One region of the Turicibacter sp. H121 genome, then DNA from elsewhere that is predicted to be linked to it. Evidence: riboswitches for the same ligand, from Rfam matches in the RefSeq annotation. Region 1 holds a riboswitch; each other region holds the start of a gene.
What was found. Region 1 has a riboswitch for S-adenosylmethionine ahead of metK (methionine adenosyltransferase). Riboswitches for the same ligand answer to the same signal wherever they lie in the genome.
Positions count from the first base shown of each region.

Region 2: another riboswitch for S-adenosylmethionine. It lies ahead of AT726_RS09365 (methionine ABC transporter ATP-binding protein); the one in region 1 lies ahead of metK (methionine adenosyltransferase).
Region 3: another riboswitch for S-adenosylmethionine. It lies ahead of AT726_RS05725 (methionine ABC transporter ATP-binding protein); the one in region 1 lies ahead of metK (methionine adenosyltransferase).

Region 1 is NZ_CP013476.1:1,573,366-1,584,286, forward strand. It holds gene AT726_RS07605 (DNA recombination protein RmuC) at 1-843, shown strand, start outside; SAM riboswitch class I at 917-1,018, shown strand; gene metK (methionine adenosyltransferase) at 1,489-2,679, shown strand; gene AT726_RS07615 (diacylglycerol/lipid kinase family protein) at 2,826-3,716, shown strand; gene AT726_RS07620 (VanZ family protein) at 3,886-4,515, opposite strand; gene AT726_RS07625 (glucosaminidase domain-containing protein) at 4,677-6,902, shown strand; gene AT726_RS07630 (hypothetical protein) at 7,199-7,573, shown strand; gene AT726_RS07635 (B3/B4 domain-containing protein) at 7,644-8,303, shown strand; gene AT726_RS07640 (glutamine--tRNA ligase/YqeY domain fusion protein) at 8,407-10,059, shown strand; gene AT726_RS07645 (ISL3 family transposase) at 10,191-10,921, opposite strand, start outside.
Region 2 is NZ_CP013476.1:1,945,858-1,956,778, forward strand. It holds gene AT726_RS09335 (nucleotide pyrophosphohydrolase) at 1-196, shown strand, start outside; gene AT726_RS09340 (metal-dependent hydrolase) at 224-778, opposite strand; gene AT726_RS09345 (3'-5' exonuclease) at 882-3,476, shown strand; gene trxA (thioredoxin) at 3,477-3,800, shown strand; gene AT726_RS09355 (hypothetical protein) at 4,214-5,509, shown strand; gene AT726_RS09360 (DUF6320 domain-containing protein) at 5,493-6,155, shown strand; SAM riboswitch class I at 6,261-6,363, shown strand; SAM riboswitch class I at 6,448-6,549, shown strand; gene AT726_RS09365 (methionine ABC transporter ATP-binding protein) at 6,644-7,687, shown strand; gene AT726_RS09370 (methionine ABC transporter permease) at 7,671-8,351, shown strand; gene AT726_RS09375 (MetQ/NlpA family ABC transporter substrate-binding protein) at 8,386-9,201, shown strand; gene AT726_RS09380 (M20 family metallopeptidase) at 9,222-10,409, shown strand; gene AT726_RS09385 (zinc ribbon domain-containing protein) at 10,547-10,921, shown strand, end outside.
Region 3 is NZ_CP013476.1:1,169,844-1,180,764, reverse strand. It holds gene AT726_RS05745 (alanine/glycine:cation symporter family protein) at 1-552, opposite strand, end outside; gene AT726_RS05740 (leucyl aminopeptidase) at 669-2,129, opposite strand; gene AT726_RS05735 (MetQ/NlpA family ABC transporter substrate-binding protein) at 2,294-3,106, opposite strand; gene AT726_RS05730 (methionine ABC transporter permease) at 3,214-3,882, opposite strand; gene AT726_RS05725 (methionine ABC transporter ATP-binding protein) at 3,882-4,895, opposite strand; SAM riboswitch class I at 5,019-5,119, opposite strand; gene AT726_RS05720 (manganese efflux pump MntP) at 5,324-5,905, shown strand; gene pflB (formate C-acetyltransferase) at 6,286-8,511, shown strand; gene pflA (pyruvate formate-lyase-activating protein) at 8,543-9,274, shown strand; gene rbr (rubrerythrin) at 9,517-10,059, opposite strand; gene rbr (rubrerythrin) at 10,185-10,727, opposite strand; gene AT726_RS05695 (Cof-type HAD-IIB family hydrolase) at 10,889-10,921, opposite strand, start outside.

The DNA.
Region 1 (10,921 bases):
ATTAATGATAAGGTGAATGAGCGTTTAGATCAGTCGTTTAATAAAACAAATGAGACGTTTCAGAGTATTTTAGTTCGATTAGCGAAGATAGATGAGGCGCAAAAGAAGATTGAAAGTTTATCAACAGATATTGTTTCATTGCAGACGTTGTTAACAGATAAGAAAAGCCGTGGAACATATGGGGAGGTTCAGTTGTATCAAATTTTGGCTTCAGTATTTGGAGAGAAAAATGACCGTTTGTATCAGACTCAATATAAGGTTTCAAATGGAACAATGGTTGATGCGATTTTATTTGCACCAGCCCCATTAGGAAATTTACCGATTGATTCGAAATTCCCATTGGAAAACTATCAGCGAATGATGGATCGTAACTTACCTGATGTAGAACGTAAAATTGCCACCAAGCAGTTTAAACAAGATGTGAAAAAGCATATTGATGATATTGCCATGAAGTATATTACACCGGAGGAAACATCGGATCAGGCGATTTTATTTTTGCCAGCAGAGGCCATTTTTGCAGAGATTAATGCTTACCATATTGATTTAATTGAATATGCTCAACAAAGACGAGTTTGGTTAGTTTCTCCAACAACTTTAATGTCGACTTTAACAACGATTCAAGTCATTATAAATAATCTTGAACGCGATCGTCATGCTTTAGTCATTCAACAAGAGTTAAATAAATTAGGAGATGAATTTAAGCGATATAAGGAACGTTGGGATAAATTAAGTAAACACATTGATACAGTTTCAAAAGATGTCAAAGAGATTCATATTACGACTGAAAAAATTGGAACTCGCTTTGATTCGATTTCAAATGTTGAATTAGATTTTAAAGAATAACCGTTAATAATTGACAAGTTACGAGTTTGTTCTTATAATTAATAATGAAATTAAAAATAAATATAATAATATACTCTTATTAAGAGCGATGGAGGCATAGGGGCCTATGAAGTCGCGGCAACCTCCTTGAATAGGAAGGTGCCGACCCAAGCGAGTTTAACTCGAGCAATAAGAGGGTTTGAATCAGTCATTCAAGTCCGCTTATAGCGGACTTTTTTTGTTAGCCTAAAGGGACAACTTCGGGGTTATCCACTCAAGTGCTAAGGAGTGATGAGCAGTAGTGAATCCGACCAGCCTTTGTGGTTTTACCGCATTAGATGAGCTATATGTAAGCTTATCTCTTTAAACAGAGTAAAAGTTAGATAAACTGTACACCGTAGGTGAAACTATAAGTTGTTCTTTCCATGTTATCCGCTAGTATGCTCATGATCTGAGCGGCCAGCGATAGATTATATGTACTAGTTTGTTAAAGAAAAAAGAATTACTTAGAAAAGGTGGATTATTTTTCTTAAATTGTCCATTATAGGTATGAATGATTGATTTTGTTAATGATTTTTAAATATTAACCGGCCCGAGCTATTATCTCTCGTCAGGAACTTAATAATATAGAGTATTTCTTAGTGTAATTAGAAGGAGGACATTAGTATGTCAGAACGTCGATTATTTACATCAGAATCTGTAACAGAAGGGCATCCAGATAAGATTGCAGATCAAATCTCAGATTCAATTTTAGATGCTATCTTAGCAAAAGATCCTATGGCACGCGTTGCTTGTGAAACGTCTGTGACAACAGGATTAGTCTTAGTATTTGGAGAAATTACTACTTCTTCATATGTTGATATCCAAAAGGTTGTTCGTGAAACAATTCGTGAAATTGGATATAACCGTGCGAAATATGGGTTTGATGCAGATACTTGTGCTGTGTTAACAGCTATTGATGAACAATCTGTAGATATTGCAATGGGGGTTGATCAAGCATTAGAAGCTCGTACAGGAATTATGACTGATGAGCAAATTGAAGCAATTGGTGCAGGGGATCAAGGATTAATGTTTGGTTTTGCCACAAATGAAACTGAAGAATATATGCCTTTACCAATCTCATTAGCACATAAATTATCTCGTCGTTTAACTGAAGTTCGTAAAAATGGAACCTTAGATTACTTACGTCCAGATGGTAAAACACAGGTAACAGTTGAATATGATGAGGCAGGAAAACCAGTTGCAATCGATACTGTTTTACTTTCAACACAACATTCACCAGAAGTAAGTCACGAACAAATCGAAGCAGATATTAAAAAACATGTCTTTGATGCAGTGTTACCACAAAACTTAGTAACAGAAAATACTCGCTACTTAGTTAATCCAACAGGACGCTTTGTCATTGGTGGACCACACGGAGATGCTGGATTAACAGGACGTAAAATTATCGTTGATACATACGGAGGATATGCACGTCATGGTGGTGGAGCATTCTCTGGAAAAGATGCAACTAAAGTAGACCGTTCAGCAGCTTATGCAGCTCGTTATGTTGCTAAAAACTTAGTTGCAGCGGGATATGCTGATAAAATTGAAATTCAATTATCATATGCCATCGGTGTTGCTCAGCCAACATCAATCATGGTTGATACATTTGGAACAGGAAAAGTATCAAATGCCAAGATTGTAGAAGTTATTCGTCAAAACTTCGACTTACGTCCAGCAGGAATCATCCAAATGTTAGATTTACGTAAGCCGATTTATAAACAAACAGCTGCTTACGGACACTTTGGACGTACAGATGTTGATTTACCATGGGAACGTTTAGATAAAGTTGAAGCTTTAAAATCACAATTTTAATAAAATAAAAGCCTGGTTCTAATTTTTGAATCAGGCTTTTATTTGTGTACTTAGAATCTCTACAATCATAAACGACATTTTTTTGACAATAGGTGATATAATATAATGTAAAATTAAAGTTTAAATTTTTGAAAGGAAGTGCCTCTGTGCGTAAGAAGTTATTACTTATTATTAATCCAACTTCAGGACGTGGGATAATAAAGGACTATTTATTACTGATTATTAGCCAATTGAGCTTAGCTGGATATGAGGTGGTCGTGTATCCCACTAAAGCTAAATATGATGCAGTGGAGAAAATGAAAGAGGCTAGAAATTATGATTTAGTCGTTGCAAGTGGAGGCGATGGAACCTTAAATGAAGTCATCACAGGGTTAATCCAAGCAAATGCGAATACACCAATTGCGTACATTCCAACTGGAACGACCAATGATTTTGCTACTACACTTGGAATTCCTAAAAATATCCCTAAAGCGTTAGATTTATGTATTCAAGGGAAACAGATGCCAATTGATATTGGACAGTTTGGTAGTCGATATTTTACTTATGTTGCTGCGTTTGGAGCCTTTACCGATGTGGCTTATGAGACTCCACAACCACGAAAAAATATGTTAGGCGGATTAGCTTACTTAATTGAGGGATTATTAAAGTTACCTACCATTCAATCGTATAAGTGTAAGATTACTCACCGTGATGGTGTGATTGAAGGGGATTATATTTTTGGAATGATTTCTAACTCAGATTCTGTCGCAGGTATAAAAAATGCATTTGGAAATCAGGCTGATCTAAGTGATGGTTTATTTGAAGTGACGTTAATTCGTGCTCCAAAAAATCTGATTGATATTCATCGAATCTTAAATGACTTTTTAAATACTCAATATGATCCAGAATATGTGGTGACATTTAAGACGGATCGTATGACTGTTGAGAGTGAGCAAGATGTTAAGTGGACATTAGATGGTGAAGATGGTGGGATTTTAAAAAGTGTTAATATTAGAAGTTTACAACGACGAGTACAAATTCTATCTTTAAAAATGTAGACATCAGCTATTCTTATAATTAGAAAGAACAGCTGGTGTTAAATGAAATGGATAGCACCTCTATAGTAGATGAAAAAAGTGATTCTATCTCTGATAAAGAATCACTTTAAATTCTATTATGGGGGTATTTTTATATCATTAGAAGGGTTAATATTATTAGTTTGGTTTGTTAATCGTCTAATGTAAAGGGGGTTCGTTCAATAATTGGTTTCTCTTTAGAATATTGCTGTTTTGAGTTATTGTTACTGAGATGTTTATTAATAAATTGGATCAAATTTACAATCACAAAGATAAAAAGACAGAAGGTCATGCCGGTCACTAGGCCTAAAACATCAATTTCAAAATCACTAATCTGTCCTGTTCTTCCCTCGACAAAGAGTTGATGGATTTCATCAGTAAAGGCAAAGAGTGATCCACAATAAAATGTAATTAAGAAGGCTTTATAGAAGTTAAAGGCGTAAGTAAAGACCCCCATTGAAAGTATCCCAAGTATCATATAAATCCCAAAATGTGCCCATTTACGAATGATAAAGCTCCAATTACTATAGGTAGAGAAGATAAAAGGATAAAGTTCTTCTAAGTTTAATTTATAAAGTACTTTAATAACAAATTGATCCCATTGATGTAAAAAGTTATTTAAGAATTCAAATTGACTGAGGAATAAATATAAACTATTTGAGAGGGAGCCAGACTCTCGACCGGTTTGAGCGGATAGGCTATAGATTAACTTCATAAAACAATAGATTGTCATCAGTCCAATCAAGAGAAATAATCCTTTCTTTAAATGTTCTCGTTTCATATCACACCTCCATCATTAAGATTTTAAGTATTATACAATATTTTCCTTTTGATTGCTAGAGCTTTTTTGTATAACGAAGTATGAATCTTATTTTAGGAGACATACTAAGAAATCAGATTTTTAATGAGTTTCATGTAATTTTTTATATAGGAGCTAGAAGGATGAAGAGATTATGTATATTAGTAGTGTGTTTGTTGTGCTTATTATCGGCACAAATAAAGATATTAGCAGATGATGATTTAGGTTCAGGTGATTATCAGGATTTTTCCACGGTAGAGAGTACTTTTGAAAAACTTCGATCTTATAATCCCAGTGGATTAGTTAATTATATACAAGTCGTTGATCAGTTATTTTCGATTCAATCTTTGTCTGATTTATTTAACCCGTATTATTACTACAGTATTAATACAAATATGAGTAATACAACAGAAACTACACGTACAAAGATTGTTAGTGCCTATTGTGATCCTTATTATTATGAAGTAGTGATGTCAAAGTCTGATGGAAGTTATGAACATGTTGCTTGTTTACAAACGTTTGAAGAAGCAAAGGAATTAAAGTCTAAGGTTCAAGGCTTGACGTTTGATGATGGAGTTTTAGTCGTTTTGAATGATGGCATGATTGTGATTTCGATGGACCCAACTATTGTTCAATTTAAAACGACGACTTGTGGAGCTAATCATAATTTAACGAATTCTGAAACACTAGATACGTATATTAATGCCTGTTATATTGATGAGGCATTATTAGTTGATGAAACAGAAGATGCATTTAAAATTTATATGTCAGGTTATGATGGTTGGGTTGATCGTCATGCGGTGTATGATGCTTCGGCAAGTACTGAAACATGGGTCAGTATTATTCCGAGTAATCAAGTTCAAAATATTTCGTACTATACCAAAGAAGGTGAAGATCTCATTCATTATTTAGCACAAGATGTTCGAGATGCTTTAGCAAAGACACCTTTGATTATCGGTAAAGCACCGCAGTGGATGGAAGAAGGAAAAAGTTATTATAGTTATGATGGGATTTATTTTTATGATGATTGGCAATCGATTTCAGTTGATGGGGTAGGAGCAATAAATAGTAGTGAACCCTTCTATAATTATTTTCAATACCTCCCGTATCGTTCAAAAACAAATTATACGTATGATGAGTTGAATACTTATTTAAATCAGTTAGGTTATACACAAAAGGCTGTTACTTATCCACCAACTGAAGGTGAGAGTCAGTTAGTAGATGAGGGAGAAAGCTTTTTAGAAGCCCAAGAATTATTTGGGATTAATGGGGGATTAGAGTTTTCAATGGCTTTACATGAAAGTGGTTATGGTCGAAGTAAGATTGCGATTGAGAAGAATAATACGTTTGGGATGAATGCGACGGATCAAAATCCATATGGGAATGCCACACAGTTTACGAGTATCCGTAACGGTGTATTCTATCATGCAGAACGCTATGTGTCTTGGGGATATACTGATGCTGTTTCGGATTTTAGATACTATGGTCCACACGTTGGGAATAAAGGAAGTGGGATGAATGTTAAATATGCCTCTGACCCTTACTGGGGTGAAAAAATTGCGGGGCATTACTATCGTATGGATAAAGCATTAGGTGGTAAGGATTATAATTATTATCAACTTGCGATTAAACAGAATAATCAAGTGATTCCTGTTCATTTGGATTCAGAAGGGAATCTTGCTTATTTAACTTCAAATCAACAACAAAGTACGGGCATTCGTAACTATCCTGTTTTAGTGTTAGCTCAAATGGAGGATCAGCTCAAAATTCAAAGTGATATGCCAATTTCAGAACAAGAAGTAATCGAGTCTGATATAACGTATAATTTTGAGACGAGTGAGGCTTATGTTTCAAGAGATGATTTTATGTTATTAAATGAAGAGACATCTAATCGTCCGAACGAGGTGATGACGTATGTCGCTCTTTCCGTAGGAGAAGAAGTAGAGTTGACTCAATTATTAGGGGGATTTCAATTAGAATTATCCACACTCGAATTTGAAAGCACGGATGAGTCGATAGCAGTCATTAAACAAGATAAGCTTATTGGTAATTCATCGGGAATTACTCGAATTGTATCATCCAAAAATAGTGAGATTGGTTTTGATGTTAGAGTCGTGATTCCAGTTGAAAAGCTACAGATTAAAACAGAAGTGAGGTCATTGAAGGTAGGTGAATTCGTTACATTAGATTATGAACTTTTACCATTAGATGCAAGTCATCAGAATGTTTTGTGGTTAAGTAGTGATGAAGGGGTGGCAACAGTTACACAAGGTGGTACGGTTCAAGGAATTGCTGAAGGAGAGGTTGTGATTTCGATTTTAAGTGATGATGGAGAGCGGATCGATCAAATTCGTTTAAAGATTAAATAGTAGAAGCAGGTTTTGTATAAGCCTTACAAACGATCTGTTATAATGAAATGAACATTTTGGGTCGAAGGAATTAGACAGGAATAAAGAAAATAGGATTAGTTTGATGGGGATAATCTTGGTTAATTTTAATATTTTATACACTGACTTTAAGCTCTAATAAACGTCGAGTTTTATGAGGATAGGCTATATCTTTACCATTCAAAAGCTTTACCGATAGAAGATTTAGAACACTTTATAGTGAAAGAATAAAAACTCAAAAAATGGTCAATGCTATTAGTAACTGTTAGTTGTCTGAGGTGATCAAAGTGGTTGTTAATTTATTCTTATTGCTATCGATATCCATTCTCTTATTATTTTTTATTAATCAACTACGTATCACTCAGATTTCACCAGAGCATCTATTTTCTTGGCTGAAGTGGTATGGACTATGTTTGATTGTTTATTATGTTTTATCTTCGAATCAATATTATTTTGAGCGAATGAATTATTTATTAGTAGATGTCGTGAACTTAAGCGTTCTAATTATCATTTCTTTTGGCATGATGATTTATGTTCATCAATACTGTATTGATAAAGAGAGAGAAAATAAATTAAAAGAATTGGCTATTGCTTACGCACAGTTGAAGAAGGAAGAACAGGATCGAGAAGCTGAATCTTTTAAAAAAGAATAAAAAGATAGTTTTAAACTATCTTTTTTAAATTGTATAATGGTAATTAAAGTTACATTATCGGAGGTTTTTTATGAAGAAGATTACACTTGATAAACAATTAAAGGAGAAAGTTCCTGGTTACTGTTTAGCCATCATGTCTTTTGATACAGAAGTGACACCAACACAGGAGTCATTAAAACAAGAGATGGAACAGCTAGAAAAAGAGATGATGGAACAATTAACGCTAGAGACGCTGTTAAAACAACCACGTATTGCGGCAGCTCGTGCCGGATATAAAGCATTAGGGAAGGATCCGTCACGTTATCGTCTATCAACAGAAGCTTTACTTCGTCGTTTAATTAAAGGTAATGGGCTTTACTTTGTTAATAATGCTGTGGATATTGGAAATGTTTTATCAGCTCGAACGCAACGTAGTGTCGCTGTATTAGATGAAGATAAGATTCAAGGAGATATTTTGATTCGTATTGGCCAGGATGAACCTTATGAAGGAATTGGTCGTGGAAATATTAATATTGAAAATATCCCAGTGTATTGTGACGAAGTAGGTCCATTTGGAACACCGACATCCGATACACCTCGAACTCGTATTACAGAAGAGACGAAAACTATTTTATTATTCATTACATCATTTAATGGGACGGATGGTTTATTACAGGATGTGGAATTAGCTAAAGACTTATTCTCAAGATTTGGTCAAATGACGAATTTTTCACTGGAAATAGTGGAATAATGTTACTATGTATTCTAGACTTGTGATATAATCTAAAAATAGATTTTTATATATTAAAGGCGCAATATTTGCATTAGTTTTGAATTTTAGCGAGGTGTTTTTTATGGAAATGGTCAATGAAAATTCAAACTTCATTAAGACGATTATGAAAGAAGACTTAGAGAGTGGTAAGCACAAAGAAATTATTACACGCTTCCCTCCAGAACCAAATGGTTATTTACATATTGGTCACGCGAAAGCCATTTTAACAAACTATTTATTAGCTAAAGAGTTCGGTGGAAAAATGAACCTTCGCTTTGACGATACGAATCCCGTTAAGGAAGATGAAGAATTTGTTCAAGGGATTATCAATGATATTAAATGGTTAGGTGTTGAATATAACGAATTATTATTCGCATCTGATACATTCGAGAAAATGTATGAGCATGCTGTTGAATTAATCAAAAAAGGTAAGGCATATGTTGATGATCAAACACCTGAGGAAATGCGTGAAAACCGCGGGACCTTAACTCAACCTGGTGTTGAATCACCTTATCGTAATCGCTCTGTTGAAGAAAACTTAGAGTTATTCGAAAACATGCGTAAAGGTGTTTACAAAGATGGAGAAAAAGTATTACGTGCTAAAATCGATATGGCTTCTCCTAATATGAACTTACGTGACCCTGCATTATATCGTATTTTACATACAACTCACCATAATACAGGTGATAAATGGTGTATCTATCCAATGTACGACTATGCTCATCCATTAGAAGATGCATTTGAAGGAATTACTCACTCATTATGTTCATTAGAGTACGAAGATCACCGTCCACTATATGATTGGGTAATTGAAAACTGTGAAACAGAAGCAAAACCTCGCCAAATTGAATTCGCTCGCTTAAACATGAAGAATACAGTCATGTCGAAACGTTATTTAAAACAATTAGTGGATGAAGGTGTTGTTGATGGATGGGATGACCCACGTATGCCAACGGTAGCGGGATTACGCCGTCGTGGTTATACACCAGAAGCAATTACAAACTTTATCCAAGAAGTTGGATTATCAAAAGCTGTAAGTACAGTTGATCCACAAATGTTAGAACACTTCATTCGTGAAGATTTAAAATTAAAAGCTCCTCGTACAATGGCTGTTTTACGTCCATTAAAAGTAGTTATTACTAACTATCCAGAAGGACAAGTTGAATATTTAGATGCTGAAATCAATCCAGAAGTGCCAGAAATGGGAACTCGTCAAATCCCATTCTCTCGTGAAATCTATATTGAGCAAGAAGATTTCATGGAAAATCCAGTTCCAAAATACTTCCGCTTATTCCCTGGAAACGAAGTTCGTTTAAAACATGCTTACTTCATTAAATGTACTGATGTCATTAAAGATGAAGAAGGAAATATCGTTGAAATTCATGCAACATATGATCCAGAAACGAAATCGGGATCTGGATTTACAGGGCGTAAAGTAAAAGGAACAATTCACTGGGTAGATGCAACACATAATATTCCAGCTGATTTCCATTTATATGAACCATTATTAATTGAAAATGAAGAAACTGAAGGATTACCATTCTTAGAGCGTATCAATAAAAACTCTGAAGAAGTTGTTCAAGGATTCGTAGAAGAAAATATGAAAGATGTTCAAGCACACGACAAATTCCAATTCTTCCGTCACGGATACTTTAATGTTGATCCAAAGCGTACAAAAGATGGGAAGTTATCATTCAATCGTATTGTTTCATTAAAATCAAGCTTCCGTATCTAATTGATATAACTGCGTATATAACTAAAACTCGTAGATTAATGTGTTATATTAATCTGCGAGTTTTTTAGGCTCTTTGTCAACTGGTGTGGGTGAAGAAATATTATACCTGTAATCGTGAGGGATTAAGCTGCTCATTGAGCAGTTTGATTCCTTTTATTTTTTTGTTCAAAGGTGTACTTATGGATAATCAAAATTCTAGCTTTGAAATGATAGAAACTACGGTATCCAAAGGCCATGCGTTTAATCACTTTAATCTTGTTATTAATCCCTTCAAGCACTCCATTGGTATAAGATGTTTCAATCGTATTTTTGATATAATCTTGGTAGTTAGTTAATGTTTTTAAAGCTGTTTTCATTTCAGGTGAAAGTAAGTCAGAGGGGTTTTGAATGGCATGATGAAAAGCATCAAAGTTGCGAAGTTTGATGGCCTGTTTGATGGTTTGATAGAAGTCATAAGTGGCTTTTAATTCCGGATCTAAAGCGAGTAAAAAGTCGATGATTTCTTGTTGAGAAATCTGCTTTTTGAAACAGTTAGAATAGAAGTAGTGGGTAGAATGGATATCCTCTTGGGCTTTTAATAAAAGGCGCCAATAATGTTTGAATTTATTGTAGAATTCTTTGTTTTGGTTCATGAAGCGAATACGAGTTTTATTGAGGGCACGAGATAAAAGTTGAACGACGTGGAACTTATCTAAAACAATTTTAGCGTTGGGAAACACCTCTTTAATGAGTGTCATATACGGAGCATACATATCAATAACAACGTGAGTTACACCTTCACGGGCCTCCTTAGAAAATCGCATGAAATAAGGTTTTAAAGTGCTTAGACGACGGTCTTCAACGATATCAATTAACTTCCCAT
Region 2 (10,921 bases), 370 kb from region 1:
AATTTCGATTGAAGCGGCAGAATTACTTGAATGTTTTCAATGGAACCATGAGTTTGATCCGATTCATGTTAATGAAGAATTGGCGGATGTTTTAATTTATTGTTTACAAATGGTAGATGTGTTAGGTGTTGATGCGAAGCAGATTATTTTTGAAAAATTAGAAAAGAACGCAGTTAAATATCCCGTTCAAAAATAAAAAGCCGTTTCAAATGAACGGCTTTTATCACGGATGAAAGGCATAAACCATCACGGTATAAGTTTCGTATAAAAAATAAAGGACCATACTGACTAAAAGGGCAGAATTAACAAATCGTTCACCTTTAGCTCCTGTTTTAAAGTTCGCCAGTTTAATTTTTATTTTACAAGGATAAAAGAGACACACGCCTTGATGCGTAAATAAATCGAGTACAATATGAGAAATATGACCGACCATTAACCCACAAGTTAGAATGATGTAAAAATCTTGACCAATATTGAGCAGTGGTGCAAACGACATAAGAATAAAGAAAAAAGCAATGGATAGAAGACTATGAGTTAGCGTGCGATGTTTAAAATGAGCTGAGATAAATTTTGAAATAAAGGGAAGAAGTTTTCCCATTTGTGAACTTTTCATATCAATATCAGGCAGTAAAGAACCGACAGTTGTAGCTACACAATAGAGGGTAATAATGAAAAGTTTAGAAAAGGTATTAGCTTCGGCATAAATCGGTGCGATAAATAATTGATGAGTGATTAGTCCACAAAGTAAGCCTCCGCGTTGGTGAGTAGCGGCTGTCATGATTAAAGTCCTCCTATGATTCTATAGATGTCGAAAAGTGTCTTATATTCCAATATTATACCCTAAACTATCGAATATTTGTTTGGATTTTATCAGTAAAATTATGGAAAGGAGTGGGTCTGAAATGGGGTTAAAGGAAGAGTTACAGAAATTGAATGAGGCTCAACGAGCGGTAGTAGAAAATTTAAATCAGCCTCTTTTAGTTATGGCACCTGCTGGAACTGGAAAAACCAATGTCATCTCCTTACGAACAGCTCATTTTATTCAGTCAGGCATGAGTCCGAATCAAATATTGTGTTTAACTTTTACGAATAAGGCCTGTCATGAACTTAAAAATCGCGTCATGAAAACAATTGGAGCGGATGGGAAAGAAGTCTGCGTAAAGACGTTTCATAGTCTTTGTTATCAATTAATTAAAGAAGAATCAAAATCGCTTGGAAAATTATCTAATGATTTTATGATTATTGATGAAGAAGATGCGAAGTTTGTGATTAAGCAGTTGATTGGAAATGTAGGAATTTTAAGTGATAAAGCCTACGAATACATCCAAGCCCTCAAACTTTATCAAATTGGACGTGGTGAGGTGGACCAAGACTTAATTAATGCCTTTCACCAATCAGAATCAGCCTTACGACTTTATTACACCTTGAAAAACTCTAATCAGGGGAGTGAAACATTAGCTTATTTATCGAATTATGGTTGGTGGCTTTATGAAGAGTATCAACGCCATTTGAAAGAGCATCACCTGCTAGACTTTAATGATTTATTACTCTATGCTACGGATTGTTTAGCTCAAGAGGAAATTTTGAAGAGGTGGCAATCTAAGTTTCAAGTCATCGTGGTTGATGAGGTGCAAGATACAAGTATCGTAGAGTATGAGTTAATTCAAAAGTTAGCTTTACATTCAAACTTCAGTGCCTTTGGTGATTTTAATCAGACGATTTATGAATGGAGAGATTCAAATCCTGTTTTAATTCGTGCCAAAATTATGGAAGATTTTAATCCAATCTGTTTAGAATTATCATTAAATTATCGAGCGACAAAACGTCTCGTTCAAATGAGTGCGAATTATTTAGAGAATGGAAAGCGTGCACGCTTAATTAATCCTAGTTTATCACCAAAGTTAATTGAAGCAGCCAGTGACGTACTGGGGACTCGTCCTGTCTTTTATGAAGCGGGAACGAAACAAGAAGAAATGAATTTTATTATTGATCACTTAAAACATCATCGACAGGAAGATCTTGCGAAAACAGTTATCTTAACACGAAGTAATCGTCAAAATAGTGAAGTTGCTAACTTTTTAAAAGCAGATGGAATTCCGTGTTATCTAGTTGATCAATTATCTTTATTTAAACGCAAAAGTATTAAAGATTTACTTGCTATCGTTCGATTTTATTTGAATCCATCGGACGAAGTCTCTCTTCAAAGATTTATTCCTTTGTTATTTAAGTCGGTTGATTTAATACAAATGATTCAGCCTCAATATTTAAAACGTTATAAACAATACGATATGCGCCTTGTCGACTTATTTTCAAAACAAGCTTATGATTATGAGGAACCTTACGGCTTATTGAAGCAACATTATGAAAAAGGACGAATTATCATTTTTGATGTGGAATCAACTGGGCTTGATGTCACTAAAGATGAAGTCATTCAAATCGCTGCTATTGAGCTAAAAGAAGGAATAGTTGTTCAATCTTTTGAACGTTTTATTAAGCCGTCGAATTTGGTTGGAGATTCTGCGTTAGTTCATGGATTTAGTGATGAGTTTTTAGAAACGCATGGACAATCAGCTTCTGATGTTTTTCAAGAGTTTTTACAGTTTATTGATGGTGCTCTTTTAATTGGTCATAATGTTCAGTATGACTTGAAGATTGTTCGTTCACATATGAATCGAGTTGGTTTATCATTTGACACAATCGTAGGTTATTGTGATACGCTAGATATTGTGAGGCGATTATATCCTAATCTCAAAAACCATAAGCTAGATACGGTGAGTGATTTTATTGGTGTGGAACACGAACCAACGCATAATGCGATGGATGATATTTTGGCCACAAAAGATGTGTTAGTTAAAAGTATGGAACGCTTAATGCAATGTCATGAACAGCGTAAGAAGGTCATGAGTTATTATCAGGCATCATTAATTCCTATCGTTAATCAGTTGGAACAAATAAATGCTTGGATTAATCAAGAACTTCCTTCACAGTTTTTATTAAAATTAATTGATGAGTTTAAAATCTGGGAGACAGCCCCATGGGTTGAAGATGAAGTGGAACAAATGAAGCATCATGAACTATTAGCTTGCTTAAGAGAAATTGAGGAGCAACATTTAACCGATTGTCCTCATCTTCCAATGTGGGAGTTATGGACACGAATTTTAGCCCAAACTTCGTTATCGGCTAGTGAACTGGATCGAGTTATGAAAGACCAAAATAAATTAGCGGTGATTACAGTACATCAATCGAAGGGATTGGAATTTGATCATGTGATTATTCCATTTTTAAATCAAGGGATGTTCCCGCTTGATTTTAATGGTACAAACCAAGAAGAGGAATGTCGTCTTTTTTATGTTGCCATGACCCGTGCGAAACAAACCCTTTTATTAACGCGTCATCTTAAGGATTATAGTTATTCTAAAAAAGAAAAGGAAAGAAGTCGGTTTATTGATTTCTTATACACACAAATAGGTGATTAAATGAATAAAATTTTTGAAGTAGAATATAATGCACAGCTCCCACAGTTAACAAAACAAGGCTTAACTTTAGTGGATTTTTATGCCACATGGTGTGGGCCATGTAAAATGTTAGCGCCTATCTTTGAAGAATTATCAGATACTTATCAAAATGACGTTCAATTTGTTAAAGTGAATGTGGATGAAGTTCCTGTTTTAGCGCATGAATATCAAGTCATGACGGTGCCAACATTAATGTTGTTTAAGGATGGAAAACCGATTGAATCAGCAAAAGGATTTCATCCATTAAACGAACTAAAAGGATGGTTAGATTATCATCTTCAATAACCATTGATATTAATCAGTAGAAAATTTAAATTAAAAGGCTATATTCAAGTTATATGAACATAGCCTTTTAATAGTTAAGAAAACTTAGATATAGATATTTTCTATAGATGACCCTAAACTTTACCATAAAATTTTTTATGTCATGGTTTAGGGGGAGTAACCTGATATGAGAAAGAGTTTTTATAATTTCGAGATTTAATATTAAAAAGTATTGTATAATAGTGCAACAAAAAATACATAAATTACATATTAAACATTAAAATTACTAAACTAAAAGGTAAGTTAGGGTGAGGAAAAATCAGAATGATAGAAGTAAAGTTTAACTGGTACGGCTAGATTCTATGTGTCTATTAGTGTATGATAAGTGAAGTATAGTTCTATCGTTAATATTGAAACAGTAAGGAAGATGAGGGATGAATGAGAATTTTCAAACGTTTTATTGGAGTAAATTAGATAATGTGGCGAAGTTATATGCTCTTGTTTCTAGTTCAAAGGCAACGAATGTGTTTCGTTTATCAGTGAAGATGAAAGAAGCTGTTCAAGCGGATCTTTTATCAGAGGCGGTAATGGCAGCACTGATTGAGATGCCTTCCTTTAGTGTACGTTTACGTAATGGATTTTTTTGGTATTACTTTGATATGAACTTACAAAAGCCTCGTATCCGAAAAGAATATACATATCCTTGTTCTAAAATGACGAAATTTACAAATAATAATTATTTATTTAGCATTACTTATTATGAGAAAATGATTCATTTAGAAGTCTTTCATGCGCTGGCAGATGGTGCAGGAGCCACTCAGTTTTTAAAGGTTATCATTTATCATTATCTCAAACGTTTATATCCAGAATTAGCGACGGAATCCATTGTGATAGGAGGAGATCATTCATCTTTACCTGCGATGGATGAAGACAGTTTTTTAAAGGTAAAAAGTGAAGCTCAATCAAAAGTCATACCGAAAACAACTGTAGCATATAAAATAACAGGTATTAAAAAACGTCCTCAAGAATTAAAGGTCATTCATGGGATTATGTCTGCTAAACAGGTCGTTCGTATCGCAAAGCAATATGAAGTGACCGTATCCAGCTTGCTATGTTCAATTTTGATTTATGCGATCTATGAACAAAATTATAAATTTAATCAGGATTTTCATCCTATTATTGTCACGGTTCCTATTGATTTAAGAGGGCGATTTGGTTCACATACGTTAAGAAATTTTTTTTCAAATGTTAATGTGACGGTTACGCCAGGTCCTAACTTAAGCTTTGATGACTTATTAAAAGACGTTTCAAACCAATTGAATGAGGGTAAAAAGCCAGAAGTTGTGAATCAAAAAATTAATGATAATGTCAGTGCTCAAAAAAACATGATGATTCGTTTCGTACCACTAGGAATTAAGAACATGGTCATGCGTCATATTTACCATGAAGCGGACAAAGGGGTTACAACAACGTTATCAAATTTAGGGCGTGTCGTGTTACCTGAATCATTAGCTCCATATGTTGAGGAAATGCGAATGATGATTCCTGTGACCCCTCATCAACCGATTCGTTGTGGTGTTATTTCTTGTAATGATCAATTTGTTTTAACATTTACTTCCTCTTTAGAGGAAACAGATATTCAAAGATACTTTTTCAGATTTTTAAAAAAATACGGGATTGATATAACAATCTCTTGTAATGAGGAATTTAATCATGAAATATTGTTCTAAATGTCAGATGAAAGTACAAAATCAATTGAATAACTGTCCACTTTGTGGGCAATTACTGGAGTCGGTTGAATTTGAAATTGAACGAGATTATCCAGAGCAATTTGCAAAAAAACGCCGTTTTTCTATTCGAAAATCCATTATTTTTTTAGCCATGATGATTATCTCCTTCTCATTTATCAGTGGGATTTTTCAAGATTTTCAATGGAATTGGGTATTCATTATTACAGCTGCAACACTTTACTTAACTATTAGTGCTATTTTAGGATCACGTGTGAAAAGAAATATTGGTCCAAATATTTTAACACAGGTTATTGGAATATCGGCTTTATCAATCATTATTGATTATTTTTTGGGATATAGTGGGTGGTCTTTAGAGATTATTTTCCCGCTGGGGTTAATGGCTGGAACAACTATAATTACTGTCATGATTCTTCTTAATCCAAAGCGATTTACGGATTTAGTTATTTATCAATTAATGTTTGGATTGATGGGAATTGTGATTTTAGCGATGATTTATTTCCAAGTCATTATCTTCCGTCAAATTGCTATTATTGGAAGTTATTATACGATCATTACTTGTGTCGGTTTATTCTTCTTTGCGGATCGTCAGATGATTCATGAGTTGAAGAAAAAATTTCATTATTAATTAATATTTTTCATAAAAAATACAAATTATGTAAGAAAAGATTTACAAATAGAAAAATAGATGTTATAGTATCCATAAGTTAAATAATTCCAATTGAATCGTGATTCCTTATAAAGAGAAGTGGAGGGACAGGCCCGATGAAGCTTCAGCAACCAGTACAGATGTACAGTGGTGCTAAATCCGACAGAGCTATTCTGAAAGATGAGGAGAACAGGTTAGTATGCTGATTTTAAACTAAGGTGTTCTTCTGATTTCTCAGAAGGAATCCTTAGTTTTTTTAATTGAATAATAATCCTTATCGAGAGAAGTGGAGGGACAGGCCCGATGAAGCTTCAGCAACCAGTACAATGTACAAAGGTGCTAAATCCGACAGAGCTATTCTGAAAGATGAGGGAGTGAGTGAGAATTTATTTAGATTTGAACGGACTTCTTTCATCAGCATAAGGAGTCCGTTTTTATTTTGGAAACAGCAAGAAAGGAGAGTCAATATGATTGAACTGAAGAATGTGAGTAAAACTTTTTCGCTAAAGGGGAAGATTGTTGAAGCGGTTAAAGAGGTTAATTTGACAGTAGAAGCTGGTGAAATTTTTGGGATTATTGGATATAGTGGTGCAGGCAAGAGTACTTTAATTCGATGTTTAAATTTTTTAGAAGTTCCAACTGAAGGGGAAGTGATTGTTAATCGTCAAGTGCTAAATCAATTATCGCCCAAAGAATTAAGATTAGCTCGTCACAAAATTGGGATGATTTTTCAGCACTTCAATTTATTAAAGACACGAACTGTTTTTGATAACGTTGCTTATCCGTTAAAAGGTCAAAAAATTAGTAAAGAAGAAAAGAAGGAAAAAGTACTACGTCTTTTGAATTTAGTGGGTCTAGAGGATAAAGCAGATGTGTATCCTTCCCAATTAAGTGGGGGACAAAAGCAACGTGTGGCCATTGCACGAGCATTGGCTAATGACCCTCAAGTTCTATTATGCGACGAGGCAACATCTGCACTTGATCCACAGACGACAAAGTCGATTTTAAAACTTCTTAAAGAAATTAATAAAGAGTTAGGATTAACGATTGTGTTAATTACGCATCAAATGGAAGTGGTTAAAGAGATTTGTCATAAAGTTGCGGTCATGGAGAAGGGCCGTATTATTGAACAAGGAAATATTGTTAGTGTCTTTTCAAATCCACAATCAGAGATTACAAAAGATTTTGTGTCCTCATTATTCCAAGATGAGAAAATCTTTGAGTTATTAGCAGAAAGAGCACCACTAGAAGAACTGAGTCACTTAGAGAAGCTAGTTAAAATCTCATTTGTTGGTCAGCAAACAGGACATGCCTTTATTTCGAAGTTATCAAAGCAATTTAATGTAGAGGCAAGTATTTTATTTGGAAGCATTGAGATTATTCAAAAGACCCCGATTGGTCATTTGATTGTTAGCTTCCATGGTAACAAAGAAGAAATCTTTAGTGCGATTAACTATTTAGAAAACTCAGATATTCAGGTGGAGGTGTTAAAGAATGAATCAGTTGCTTAATCAAATTTGTCCGAATGTCGTAGCGTATTTTCCAGAGTTAATTCAAGCGCTATGGGATACATTATTGATGGTGGTCATCTCGGGATTGTTTGCTGTGTTAATTGGTTTACCCATTGGAGTTGTTTTAGTCGTGACAAGACCGGGACATTTGTTAGAACAAAAAGCAGTTAATCTGATAGTGGGGAAGTTCATTAATGTTTTTCGCTCGATTCCATTTATTATTTTATTAGCATTTATTATGCCATTAACTCGAGCAATTGTCGGAACATCGATTGGATTAAAAGGGGCAATCGTTCCTTTAGTGGTAGGAACTGCGCCATTTGTTGCTAGACAAGTAGAATCAGCCTTATTAAATGTGGATCCTGGTGTGATTGAAGCTGCAAAGGCAATGGGATCAACGCCATTTGAAATTATTTATCGTGTCCTACTTCGAGAAGGGCTAGGTGGAATTATTTATGGACTAACGATTACGACGGTTAGCTTAATTGGATTTTCGGCCATTGCTGGAAATGTCGGTGGTGGAGGTTTAGGAGACTTCGCTATTCGTTATGGGTATCAGTACTATAAGGGAGATATTATGGTAGTAACGGTCATTATTATTATCATTTTAGTTTCAATCGTTCAAAGTGTTGGGGAAGTACTTGAACGAAAGTTCAGTCATTAATGAACAAAGAAAAAAATCAAAGGGAGAGATAGAAATGAAAAAGAAATTATTAAGTATTGTAACAACGATTTGTTTAGGAATTTTATTAGTAGCGTGTGGTGGACAATCAGGAGATACTGACAAAGTCATCAAATTAGGGATTAATGGAGAAGTCAATCAGATTTGGAAAAGTGTTCAATCACGTTTAGCAGATGAAGGGATTGATTTACAATTTGTAACATTTAGTGATTATAATTTACCGAATCAAGCATTAGCTGATGGCGAAATTGATGCAAACTCTTTCCAAACTATTGCGTTTTTCGAACAATTTATTAACGATCATAATTTAGATTTAACATCAATTGGCTATACGGTTTTAGCTCCAATGGGAATCTATTCATCAAAAATTTCTGACTTAAATGAGTTACCAGATGATTCAACTGTTTTAATTCCAAATGATGCATCAAATGGAGGACGCGCCTTATTATTATTACAAGATGCGGGTTTAATTAAATTAGCGGATGAAGTTGGAATTACACCAACTGTAAAGGATATTGTTGAAAATCCTAAGAATCTTGAAGTTGTTGAATTAGTCGCACAACAATTACCACTTTCATTAGCTGATGCAGAAATTGCAGTTATTAATAATGGAGTTGCCGTACAAGCTAACTTATCACCTTTAAATGATTCTATCTATATTGAAAATACAGAAAGTGAGTCTGTTGTAAATTATTATAATATTATTGCGGCTCGTACGGAGGATAAAGATAATCCAACATTAAAAAGATTAGTGGAAGTTTATCAAACAGAGGAAACGAAAAAAGCAATTGAAGAGGAATATAAAGGGGCAAGTATTCCAGTTTTTGAATAAGAGTATAGGGGGAGATTATCATGGAACAAAAAATTATTAAAGTACAAGATTATTTAAATAAACGTCGAGAAGATTTTATTCAGATTAGTCATCAAATTCATGAACGTCCTGAGAGTGCAAACGAAGAATATTTTGCCTGTGAGTTATTAAGTGAGACATTACGCCAAGCCGGATTCGATGTTACTGTGAATGTGGCAGGTCATGAAACAGGATTTGTGGCTCGTAAAGCATCCTCTAAACCAGGTCCGATTATTGGGATTTTAGCTGAATATGATGCTTTAGCTGGACTTGGTCATGGATGCGGACATAATATTATCGGGGCTAGTAGTGTAGCAGCCGGTTGTGCATTAGCTCAAGTGATTGAAGAAACGGGTGGGGAAGTCGTTGTATTTGGAACGCCTGCTGAAGAAGGGGGAGATAACGGAAGTGCAAAAGGATCATTTGTTCGCGAAGGATTATTTAAGGACGTTGAGGTTTGTATGATGATTCATCCAGGTAGCAAGACGACTATTACTGGACCTTCTCTTGCTAATCATCCAATTGAGTTTGAATTCTTTGGACGACCAGCTCATGCAGCGGGATGTCCTGAAAAAGGAATTAATGCCTTAGATGCGATGATTTTGTTCTATAATGCAGTGAACGCACTTCGTCAGCAAGTGACACCAGATGTTCGTATTCATGGAATTATTACACATGGTGGAGATGCTCCAAATATTATTCCTGAATATACAAAAGCAAGATTCTATATTCGTGCTAATACGATTCAAGTTTGCGAAGAAGTGACTGAACGTGTGATTAAAGCAGCAGAAGGAGCAGCTTTATCGACGGGATGTGAATTAAAATATACGACTTATCAAAATATTGTGGAAGATTTAATTGTTTATCCAAAGTTTAATGAATTATTTACAAAAGTGGTGACTGACCTTGGACTAGAAGTAGAGGAACTTGATCCGAATGCTTCACGTGGTTCAACAGATGCAGGAAATGTGAGTCAAGTGGTTCCAACGATTCATCCATCACTTAAAATTTGTGAACCTCATGTTGCTGGTCATACTAAAGAGTTCAAAGAGGCGGCGGCTTCTAAAAGAGGTGATCAAGCGGTTTTAGATAGTGCTGAAATTTTAGCACGTATTAGTTTAGAGTTACTGTTAGATTCTCAAAAATTAAAAGAAATTAAAGATGAGTTTGCATTGTTAAAAGCTGAATAGTCAAAGACAAACGCATAGAGCAATCTATGTGTTTTCTTGTTTTTATCATTGTTATTTTGCTGAAGAAAACATAAAGTGATGATTAGTGAATATAATGAAGTAATTTAATCAAAGCTGTTGGGATAGGAGGAGAAGAAATGAATTCATTTTTTGAAGGACTTGGAAAGAAAGTTTCTCAAACAGGACAAGATGCGATGAAAAAAACGAAAGAACTAGCTGAGATGACAAAAATTAATTCGCAAATTTCTGAGGAAGAGAAGAAACTAAATAAATTATATATGAAGTTGGGACAACTTTATTATCAGATGCATAAGAATAATCCGGAGTTAGTATATACGGATATTTGCCAAGGAATTGGTGGATGTTTACAGACTATTGATCGATATGAAGTGATGTTAAACGAGTTAAAAGGGATTAAGCGATGTGAGAAGTGTAAAACGGAAATGCCGATTTCATCAACGTTTTGTCAAACGTGTGGAAGTAAATTAAATGATGAACGAGAAACCATTGTT
Region 3 (10,921 bases), 400 kb from region 1:
GATCAATGCTAATCCAACTCCAGTTAATAGTGGAGGAATAGATAATACATCCCTAAATGACGTTGCAATAGTATTGGCTTGAATTGCACTGAAGCCAAATGTATAGGTTAAGACGATAATAAAAGCATAAATAACTGCAAATCCTTTTTGATGCATTCCATATTCAATGTAGTAAGCAGGCCCTCCAATATAAATATCCCCATCTCTTTTTTTATACAGTTGTGCAAGTGTACTTTCAACGAATGAAGCGGCTGCTGTAATTAAGGCGCTTATCCACATCCAAAATACACTTCCAGGTCCTCCGATGTAAATTCCAAGAGCAACTCCAGCTAATGAACCAACGCCTACTCGCGCAGCTAATGCCATTGTAAATGACTGAAAGGAGGACACACTACTATTAGATGATTTTTTAGTTAAGCACTGAATCATTTTTTTAAATCTAAATTGAACGCCTTGAAAATAGAACGTAAATATTAAACTAACAAATAACAATATTGGAATTGCTAAGTATGACCAGATAATATGTTCCAAATCTTTGACTAGTTCTGACATATTTAATCCTCCATCAATGTTTCATAATTAATATCTAATGTATTTTAAGAAGTGGAGGATTATGATTAAAAACAAAAAAAGAGATATCGTTAGACGATATCTCTTTAGATTAGGCATTATCCTTGTAATTCTAAGTATTTTGCGATTGTACGAACCATAACTCCAGTTCCACCTTTTGGACCTAAATCATAAGCTGTTTTTGAATCAGCAGTTCCAGCAATATCTAAGTGAATCCATGGTGTATCTTCAACGAATTCTTTTAAGAAGGCTGCAGCCATAATCGCTCCAGGTTTTCCGATTGGAGCATTGTTTAAATCAGCTACATCACTATTACGAAGAGCTTTTTGATCACGAGGGAATAAAGGCATTTGCCACATATATTCATTTGTTAAATCAGCAGCTTTCTGAAATTCATCTAAGAAGGCTTGGTTATTAGTAAAGGCTCCTGTTGTATCAGCACCTAATGCTGCAATAATTGCTCCTGTTAAAGTAGCTAAATCAATGATTTTGCTTGCACCTAAGTGTTTAGCAAATGTGATACCATCTGCTAAGATTAAACGTCCCTCAGCATCTGTGTTTGTTACTTCGACAGTTTTCCCACTCATTGTTGTTAGGATATCACCAGGTTTGATTGCATCTCCGCTAATCATGTTATCTGTTGATGGAATAACAAGTAATAAGTTGACTGGTAAGTTTAAGCGTACCGCAACTTGGAAAGCACCGAATGCAGAAGCGGCTCCCCCCATATCACCTTTCATTGCTTCCATCCCAGAACGTGGTTTTAGACAATATCCACCTGTATCGAACGTTAAACCTTTACCAACTAAGGCAGTGATATTTTCAAAGCGTGGTGTTCCTTGATATTTCACGACAATCATTTTTGGAGGTTGGACGGATCCGCGGTTAACACCAAGGATTCCACCCATTCCTAGTTGTTCCATTTCATCTTTTTCAACGATGCGAATTTCTAATTCATGTTCATTAGCGAATTGAGCGATATGACTCGCTAAATCTGTTGCCGTTAATTTATTACCTGGCTCATTTAATAATTGACGAGCACTGTTTGTTGCCTCTCCGTAAATCACTCCACGATTTAAATCATCTGTAATTTGTGAATCGCAATGGATGAAGAAATTAACAGGTGTTGTAGCTTTCTCTTCAGTCTTATAAGTTTCCATTTTATATGTTGATAAAGTGATAGCTTCAGCACAAACTGTCGCTAATTCATTAATTGAGACAGCTTTACAATCGAATGTTTCTAATAAGATGGTTACATCCTCTTTTGCTGCTTTTGCGACTTTTCCTAAAACTTTACGACATTTTTCAACCGTAAAATCTGTTGATTTGCCTAATCCCACAATATAAACTTTTTTACTTTCAATTTGCCCTAATGGATAAATTGGCGTGATATCTTTAAAGTTAGTTGGAATTAATCCCTCTTCTAATGAAACTGATAAACGTTTATTTAATGCTTTATCTAATTGAGTAATAATGTCATGAGAGATATCTGAGAAAACGCCAACTACTAAATTTGTTTTTTCATTTTTAATCTTTAAACTCGATTTGAATTCAATCATCGTTCTCACCCTTTCTTTGTTTCAATATTATACCATAAATTACCTGTATTTATGGTATAATCTATCAATTTATATTATGGCTCTTTTATAGCATTTATTATTTCATACTTTTTAAACGTAGGATATGAAAAAGCACTCGATTTACTTGAGTGCTTTTAAATGAATTATTCAGAAACAGGAACAACCGCTCCTGCATATGTTTCAACAATGAAATCTTGGATTTCTTTAGAACGTAAAACTTCAACTAATGTTTTAATATCATCACGGTTTTCATCTCCGCTATTAACAGCGATGATATTTACATAAGGAGATTCAGATCCTTCCATAGCAATAGAATCAGTCATTGGATTTAATCCACCGTCTAATGCATAGTTTGTGTTAATTAAAACCGCATCTCCTTCATTTTGTTCATAAACAGTAACTAACATACCTGGATCAATATCGGTTTTGAATGTTAAGTTTTTAGGATTTTCAATAATATCTTCTACTGTAGCAACACTAGCATCTACATTAGAATCTAAAGTAATTAATCCTTCTGTTTGTAATAAGGATAACATACGTCCATGATCAGCAACTGAATTACTCATGATAATTGTAGCGCCTTCAGGTAATTCATCTAAAGATTTATAATTTTTAGAGTAAATACCGATTGGCTCGATGTGAATTCCACCTGCATTAACTAGATGTGTTCCATGCTCTTCATTAAATCCCTCTAAGTAAGAGATGTGCTGGAAGTAGTTCGCATCTAATTCTCCTTCATCTAAAGTTGTATTGGGTAAGACATAGTCTTGGAATGTGACAACATCTAATTCAATTCCTTTTTCCTTAAGTAATGGTTTGGCTTGTTCTAAAATCTCTGCATGAGGAACAGCTGTTGCTCCAACTTTTAATGTTGTTTTCTCTTCACCACTATTTCCACATCCAACTAAAGAAATAGCTGCCACTAAACTTAATAAACCTAATGATAATTTTTTCATTTTTAACTTCCTCCTTAAATTTTCATATTCTTTGCTCGTTTTCCCCAACGAGTGATATATAAATCTTAATCAACTGATTAAGGATTTAACTGAATAAATAGTTTTTATTAACGTTTGTCAATTTGTTTAGTGATCATATCTCCGATAAACTGAATCACAAAGACAATTACTAAAATAATGACGGTTGCTACAAAAACAACGTCAAATCGATGACGTTGGAATCCATCTAAGTAAGCTAGATTTCCAAGACCACCTGCACCGATAACACCAGCCATTGCTGTATATCCAACAAGTGAGATCGTTGTAACCGTAATTCCTGAAACTAAAGCAGGTAAGCTTTCAGGAATGAGGACTTTTCGAATAATCGTCCAAAGTGAAGCTCCCATTGCAATGGAAGCTTCTATGACACCTTTATCAATTTCGCGAAGCGCGATTTCAACAAGACGCCCATAGAAAGGAGCGGCTCCTATAATTAAAGCTGGTAGGGCTGCATTCGGCCCAAGGACCGTCCCAACTAAGAATTTTGTAAAGTTTAACAAAAGAATGATTAAAATGACAAATGGAATTGAACGAAAAATGTTAACAAATGCTGATAAAACACGATTAATCCATTTATTTTCTAAGAGTTGATTCGGTGCTGTTAAAAATAAGACTAACCCGATAATTAATCCTAAAATAAAGACGAAGATACCTGCGATAGCAGTCATATATAATGTTTCAAGCGTTGCCGAGAACATTTTATCCCATTTGACATTTGGTAGTAATAATAAAAACATTATGAAATCACCTCAACTTCTACCCCAACTTCTTTTAAATAATTAAGAGCTGGAATGATTTCTAGACCCGTAAGTTGAACATAAAGAGAACCGTAGCCACCCTCTTGAGTTTGTACGACCTTTCCTTGAATAATATTAATGTCCACTTGGTAGTTACGAATAACGTTTGTGATGAAAGGTTGTTCTGCTTTTTCTTTTAGATATTTCAGAAGAACAATTTTTCCTTTAGGGAACTTTTTAATTAGATGTTCGACCGTCTCAATTGAGTCATCTTCACTCGCTACTTGTTTAACGAAACGTTCAGTAACTGGATGCTGAGGATTAGAGAAAACCGTTAAGACATCTCCTTGTTCAACGATACGCCCACTTTCCATAATCGCCACATGATGACAAATTTTTTGAATCACACGCATTTCATGTGTGATTAGAACAATAGTTAAGTTATATTTTTTATTAATTTGAACAAGTAAATCTAAAATTTCATCTGTTGTTTGCGGATCAAGGGCTGAAGTGGCTTCATCACAAAGTAGAACTTTAGGATTGTTAGCCAATGCACGTGCAATCCCAACGCGTTGTTTTTGTCCACCACTCAATTGAGAGGGATAATTGTCTTCTTTTCCACTTAAACCAACTAATTGAATAAGCTCTAAAACTCGTGGCTTGATTTCGTCTTTGTTTACTCCTGCAATCTCAAGTGAGAAGGCGATATTTTCAAATACCGTACGTGACCAGAGTAAATTAAAGTGTTGAAAGACCATTCCAATTTGTTGTCGAGCCAATCGAAGCTCTTTAGAGGAGATTTGAGTTAAATCTTTCCCATCAATGGTAACTGTCCCTTCAGTTGGACGTTCCAGTAAGTTTAACATTCGAATTAGTGTACTTTTTCCAGCCCCACTGTAACCGATAATTCCGAATATTTCCCCTTTTTGGATAGACAAGTTAACTGAATCTACAGCAGTGACACGTCCAGAATTCGTATTAAATATTTTTTTTATTTGATCAAGAACAATCATGAAATTCTCCCCTTTCGTTCTCTTAATCAGATGCTACAATTTTCTTATTTATGAAATAAAAAAACCTTTCTACTTCGATAAGCAGAAAGGTGTATTACATAATTTATATGTAGATCACACTTTCCCTTATCTTTCAGACAATGTCTGCAGGAATTGGCACCGTATCATGACTGATTGGTTGCCGGGCATCATTGGGCCTGTCCCTCCGCCTCTCGTGATAAGAGTTTGTTAAGTTGTATAAAATTGTAAATCTTAATAACTATTATAAATCCTATTTGTGGAAAGTCAATCATTTTTTACCATAAATGAAGCGAAGTTATTAAATCTTATATAAGGATAATACGAGATAGAAAAATTTTAATCATATATTTGTAGTGATTTAGATAAGATGTAAAGATACAAGGAAACTAAAGTTGGGGTGAGAATCGTTGAAAGAATATTTAGTAGTTATCATGATAATGTCAGTTGCATTAGCTATGGATGCATTTGCGGTCGCTATTACATTAGGAATGGATGGATTAGCCCATACAGTGAGAGATCGTCTTAAAGTATCCATTAGTTTTGGCTTTTTTCAAGGTCTGTTATTTGTCATTGGAATTGTTTCATTAAAGTTTGTTAGTGGAGAAATCACGACATATAATCATTTAATCGCTGGTGTGATTTTAATTATATTAGGTGTCAGAATGTTAAAAGAAGCTTTTGAAAGTTCGAAAGAAGAATATATTGAATCTCATGAGATGGGCTTCAATAAAAAAAAGGGTTTATCCTTAAAGTTACTTGCGATGTTTGGGATAGCGACAAGTATTGATGCTTTAGCAGCCGGAATTACTTACGGGTTAATTTACGAGCAATTAATTTTGGCTACTATTCTCATAGCAACTATTGCATTTTTATTTTCCTATATAGGATCAACCTTTGGAAAAACATTAGGGCATATGATAGGAAATAAAGCAAACATCTTTGGAGGAGTTATGATTATTTTACTTGGAGTTAACGCCTTATTTTTTTGATTACAATCAGTAGCAGATACGCTTTATTTTATTAGGAAAGAGATATCTTTTTTTAATATCAAAATTATGATTTTATCTTTATTTTCTATATTATATTGGTAAATTATCCATAAGATTGTAAGCGTAACCCCTTATATTAGAAAAAAATAAAAATATTTAAAAAAAATTAATGTATATAAGTTGATTTTTTCCAGTGTTGGAAATATAATAATAACTGTAAAAGATATATACGTTATAATGTTTAAGGGGAGTTATTAAATATTATGTTCGTATAGTGTAACCCCTTTACAAAGGGAAGAATCTTATTGTAAAATTATGGTAACAATAAGATTTGAAATTTCAGAGAGAGGTTCTTAAGAGAACTATAAGGAGGAACTATCATGGAAGCTTGGCAAGGCTTTAAAGGTACAGAATGGCAAGAAAAAATTGATGTGCGTGACTTTATCAATCAAAACATCACTGTTTATGAAGGGGATGACTCTTTCTTAGCAGGACCAACTGAAGCAACAACAAAATTATGGGACCAAGTAATGGAGTTAACTAAAGCTGAGCGTGAAGCTGGCGGAGTTTTAGACTTAGATACAAAAATCGTATCTACAATTACTTCTCATGAACCAGGATATTTAAATAAAGATTTAGAAAAAATCGTTGGTTTCCAAACTGACAAACCATTCAAACGTTCATTACAACCATTCGGTGGAATTCGTATGGCTGAAAAAGCTGCTGAATCTTATGGATTCCATGTAGATCCAGAAGTATCTCATATCTTCACTGAATACCGTAAAACACATAACCAAGGTGTATTCGATGCTTACACTCCAGAAATTCGTGCAGCTCGTAAATCAGGTGTTATCACAGGATTACCAGATGCTTACGGACGTGGACGTATTATCGGAGACTACCGTCGTGTCGCTTTATACGGGGTAGATCGTTTAATGGCTGAAAAATTAAAAGACCATAACAACACTTCACGTGTCATGGATGAAGAAACTATTCGTTTACGCGAAGAAATTTCTGAACAATATCGTGCTTTAAATGAATTAAAACAAATGGCAGCAAAACATGGTTTCGATATCTCTAAACCAGCAACAACTGCTAAAGAAGCAGTTCAATGGTTATACTTCGGATACTTAGCTGCAATTAAAGAACAAAATGGTGCTGCGATGTCTTTAGGACGTACTTCTACATTCTTAGATATCTATATTGAGCGTGACTTACAAAATGGTGTAATTACTGAAGAAGAAGCACAAGAGATTATGGACCACTTCGTAATGAAATTACGTTTAGTTAAATTCTCTCGTACTCCAGATTACAATGAATTATTCTCAGGAGATCCAACTTGGGTAACTGAGTCAATCGCTGGTATGTCAACTGATGGATTCCCATTAGTAACTAAAAACTCATTCCGTGTATTACACACATTAGATAACTTAGGACCAGCACCAGAACCAAACTTAACAGTATTATGGTCAACAAAATTACCTCAAGGTTTCAAAGAATACTGTGCAAAAATGTCAATCAAAACTTCAGCAATCCAATATGAAAATGATGACATCATGCGTCCAATCTACGGTGATGACTATGCTATCGCATGTTGTGTATCACCAATGAAAGTTGGTAAACAATTACAATTCTTTGGTGCACGTGCTAACTTAGCGAAAGCATTATTATATGCAATCAACGGTGGTCGTGATGAAAAATCTAAAGTACAAGTTGGACCACACTGGGCACCAATTACTGATGAAGTATTAGATTACAACAAAGTAATGGAACGTTACGATGAAGTAATGGAATGGTTAGCAGATTTATATGTTAATACATTAAATATCATCCACTATATGCATGACAAATATAGCTATGAGCGTATTGAAATGGCATTACACGATACAGATGCAGAACGCGTTTCAGCAACAGGTATCGCTGGATTATCAGTAGTAGCTGACTCATTATCAGCTATCAAATATGCAAAAGTTAAACCAATCCGTGATGAATTCGGTATTGCAGTTGACTTCGAAGTTGAAGGAGACTTCCCTAAATACGGAAATAATGATGATCGCGTAGACCAAATCGCAGTAGACGTTATGTCATCATTCATGACAAAAATCCGTAAACATAAACCATATCGTGCAAAATTACAAACTCAATCTATCTTAACTATCACATCAAACGTTGTATATGGTAAGAAAACAGGAACAACTCCATGTGGTCGTAAAGAAGGTGAACCATTTGCACCAGGTGCAAACCCAATGCACGGACGTGACTCTCACGGAGCAATCGCTTCAATGTCATCAGTAGCGAAGTTACCATTTGAATCTGCACAAGATGGTATCTCAAATACATTCTCATTAGTACCTAAATCATTAGGACGTACAGATGAAGAACGTAACAAAAACTTAGTAGCAATCATGGATGCTTATGTTGCTAAAAAAGGTCACCATTTAAATATCAACGTATTTAACCGTGATACTTTATTAGATGCAATGGAACACCCAGAGAAATACCCACAATTAACAATTCGTGTATCAGGATACGCTGTAAACTTCATTAAGTTAACACGTGCTCAACAATTAGATGTAATCAACCGTACAATGCACGAAAAAATGTAATTTGTGAATAAGAGAAGATAAGGTGATTAGTATGAATGGATATGTACACTCAGTAGAATCTTTCGGAACAGTTGATGGCCCAGGACTTAGATTTATTGTCTTTGTCCAAGGGTGCGGACTCCGATGCGCATATTGCCACAATCCTGATTCGTGGAAAATGAAAGAAGGAAAAGTAACGGAAGTTTCTGAAATTGTGTCAGAATTAGTGAAGTATAAAGAGTTTTTCGATGCCTCAGGTGGAGGGATCACGGTAAGTGGTGGAGAACCTTTATTACAGATGGAATTCGTGACTGAATTATTTAAAGAGTGTAAAAAACATGGCATTCATACTAACATTGATACTTCAGGTGATTTAAAGTTCAATACTGAGGAACGTAAACAACAATTAAAAGAGTTATTAGCTGTTACTGACATGCTAATGCTTGATATTAAAATGTTTGATGCACAAAAGCATAAACAATTAACAGGAAAAGACAACGCACACATATTAGAATTTGGTCATCTAGTCTCTGATGCAGGCATTCCAATGTGGATCCGCCGAGTTCTTGTACCAGGATTAACAGATGACGAAGATGATTTACAAAAAACTGCCGAATACATCAAAACTCTGAAAACCGTTAAAAAAATTGAAGTTTTACCATATCACAGTATGGGTGAATACAAGTGGAAACAACTCGGATATGATTATCCGTTAGATGGACAACTCCCACCAAGTGACGAACTTGTTAAACATGCAGAAGAGATTCTTGGTAAAGCTATCTAATCTTTTAAAACTAGCTTCCCTTTTTGGAGGCTAGTTTTTTTGTAGGCAATAATAGTATGAATAGAGAAGAAGCAGTAAAATTTTTATGACGTTAAAAAACTTTACCGTTTCTATTGATAACCTATATTCGAGTTTAATATAGATCCGATTATAAAAAAGACTGAGTTGTGGATAACTTCATTTGGAGTTATCCACATTTTTATTTTCCCATAATAAAAAGAGCCTTTCGGCTCTTTAAGAGATTAGTAGTTTTCTGAACGGATTTCGAAGTGTGCTTGATCGTATGAGCAAACTGGACATACTTTCGGCGCCTTTTTCCTGAAATGAATGTGTCCACATTCTTGACATACCCAAGCAACTTCTTCTTCACGTTCGAATACTTGACCTTCTTCAATATTTTTTAATAATTGTAAATAACGCTCTTCATGGTGTTTTTCAATTTTTCCCACCATATCGAATAAAGCAGCTACACGGTTGAATCCTTCTTCGCGAGCAGTTTGAGCGAATGTTGCATACATATCTGTCCACTCATCATTTTCACCAGCAGCAGCATCTTTTAAGTTTGTCATTGTATCTGCAATTTCACCTTCATGTAATAATTTGAACCATAATTTTGCATGTTCCATTTCATTACGAGCTGTTTCTAAGAAGATGTTTGCGATTTGTTCATATCCTTCTTCCTTAGCTTTAGCTGCATAATAAGTATATTTGTTACGAGCCATTGACTCGCCAGCGAATGCATGCATTAAGTTTTGTTCTGTTTTAGTACCTTTTAAGTTACTCATGAGATTCCCTCCATATATTTCATATAGGAGTAAATTATAGCATTGGTTTATGACCGTTTTAAGTTCGAATCATAGAAACCATATAAAAAGCTATCTCCATAGTGGAGATAGCTTAAGACGATTCATTAATAGTTCTCTGAGTTTAACTCAAAATAAGCTTTTGGGTGAGCGCATACCGGACATGCTTTAGGAGCTTTTTTTCCATAATGGATATGTCCACAATTTAAGCAAATCCAAGCAACTTCTTCTTCGCGTTCAAATACTTGACCTTCTTCAATATTTTGCACTAATTTTAAATAACGTTCTTCATGGTGTTTTTCGATTTTTCCAACCATTTCAAATAACACAGCGATACGATTGAACCCTTCTTCGCGAGCAACTTGCGCAAAACGAGCATACATATCTGTCCACTCATCGTGTTCACCAGCGGCAGCATTTTTTAAATTTGTCATTGTATCAGCGACTTGTCCATCATGAAGTAATTTGTACCACAATTTTGCGTGTTCTTTTTCATTGTTAGCTGTTTCTAAGAAGATATTAGCGATTTGCTCGTATCCTTCTTTTTTAGCTTGAGAGGCATAGAACGTATATTTATTACGCGCCATTGATTCTCCTGCAAAAGCAGTTAATAAATTCTCTTCTGTTTTTGATCCTTTTAAGTTATTCATGAAATTCCCCCCTAAACAATAATTACACGGTTATTTTAGCATCTTTCAATTATTTTTCAAGGTGAGAAAAAGAAGAGGTTTTGGCATAAAAAAGAGATTCATTTTTTGATAATTAAGTAGGAAGAAAATAACTAAAAAAGATAATCCGAAGATTATCTTTTTTAGTTATTAAGAATAAATTTTTCGATTACTTG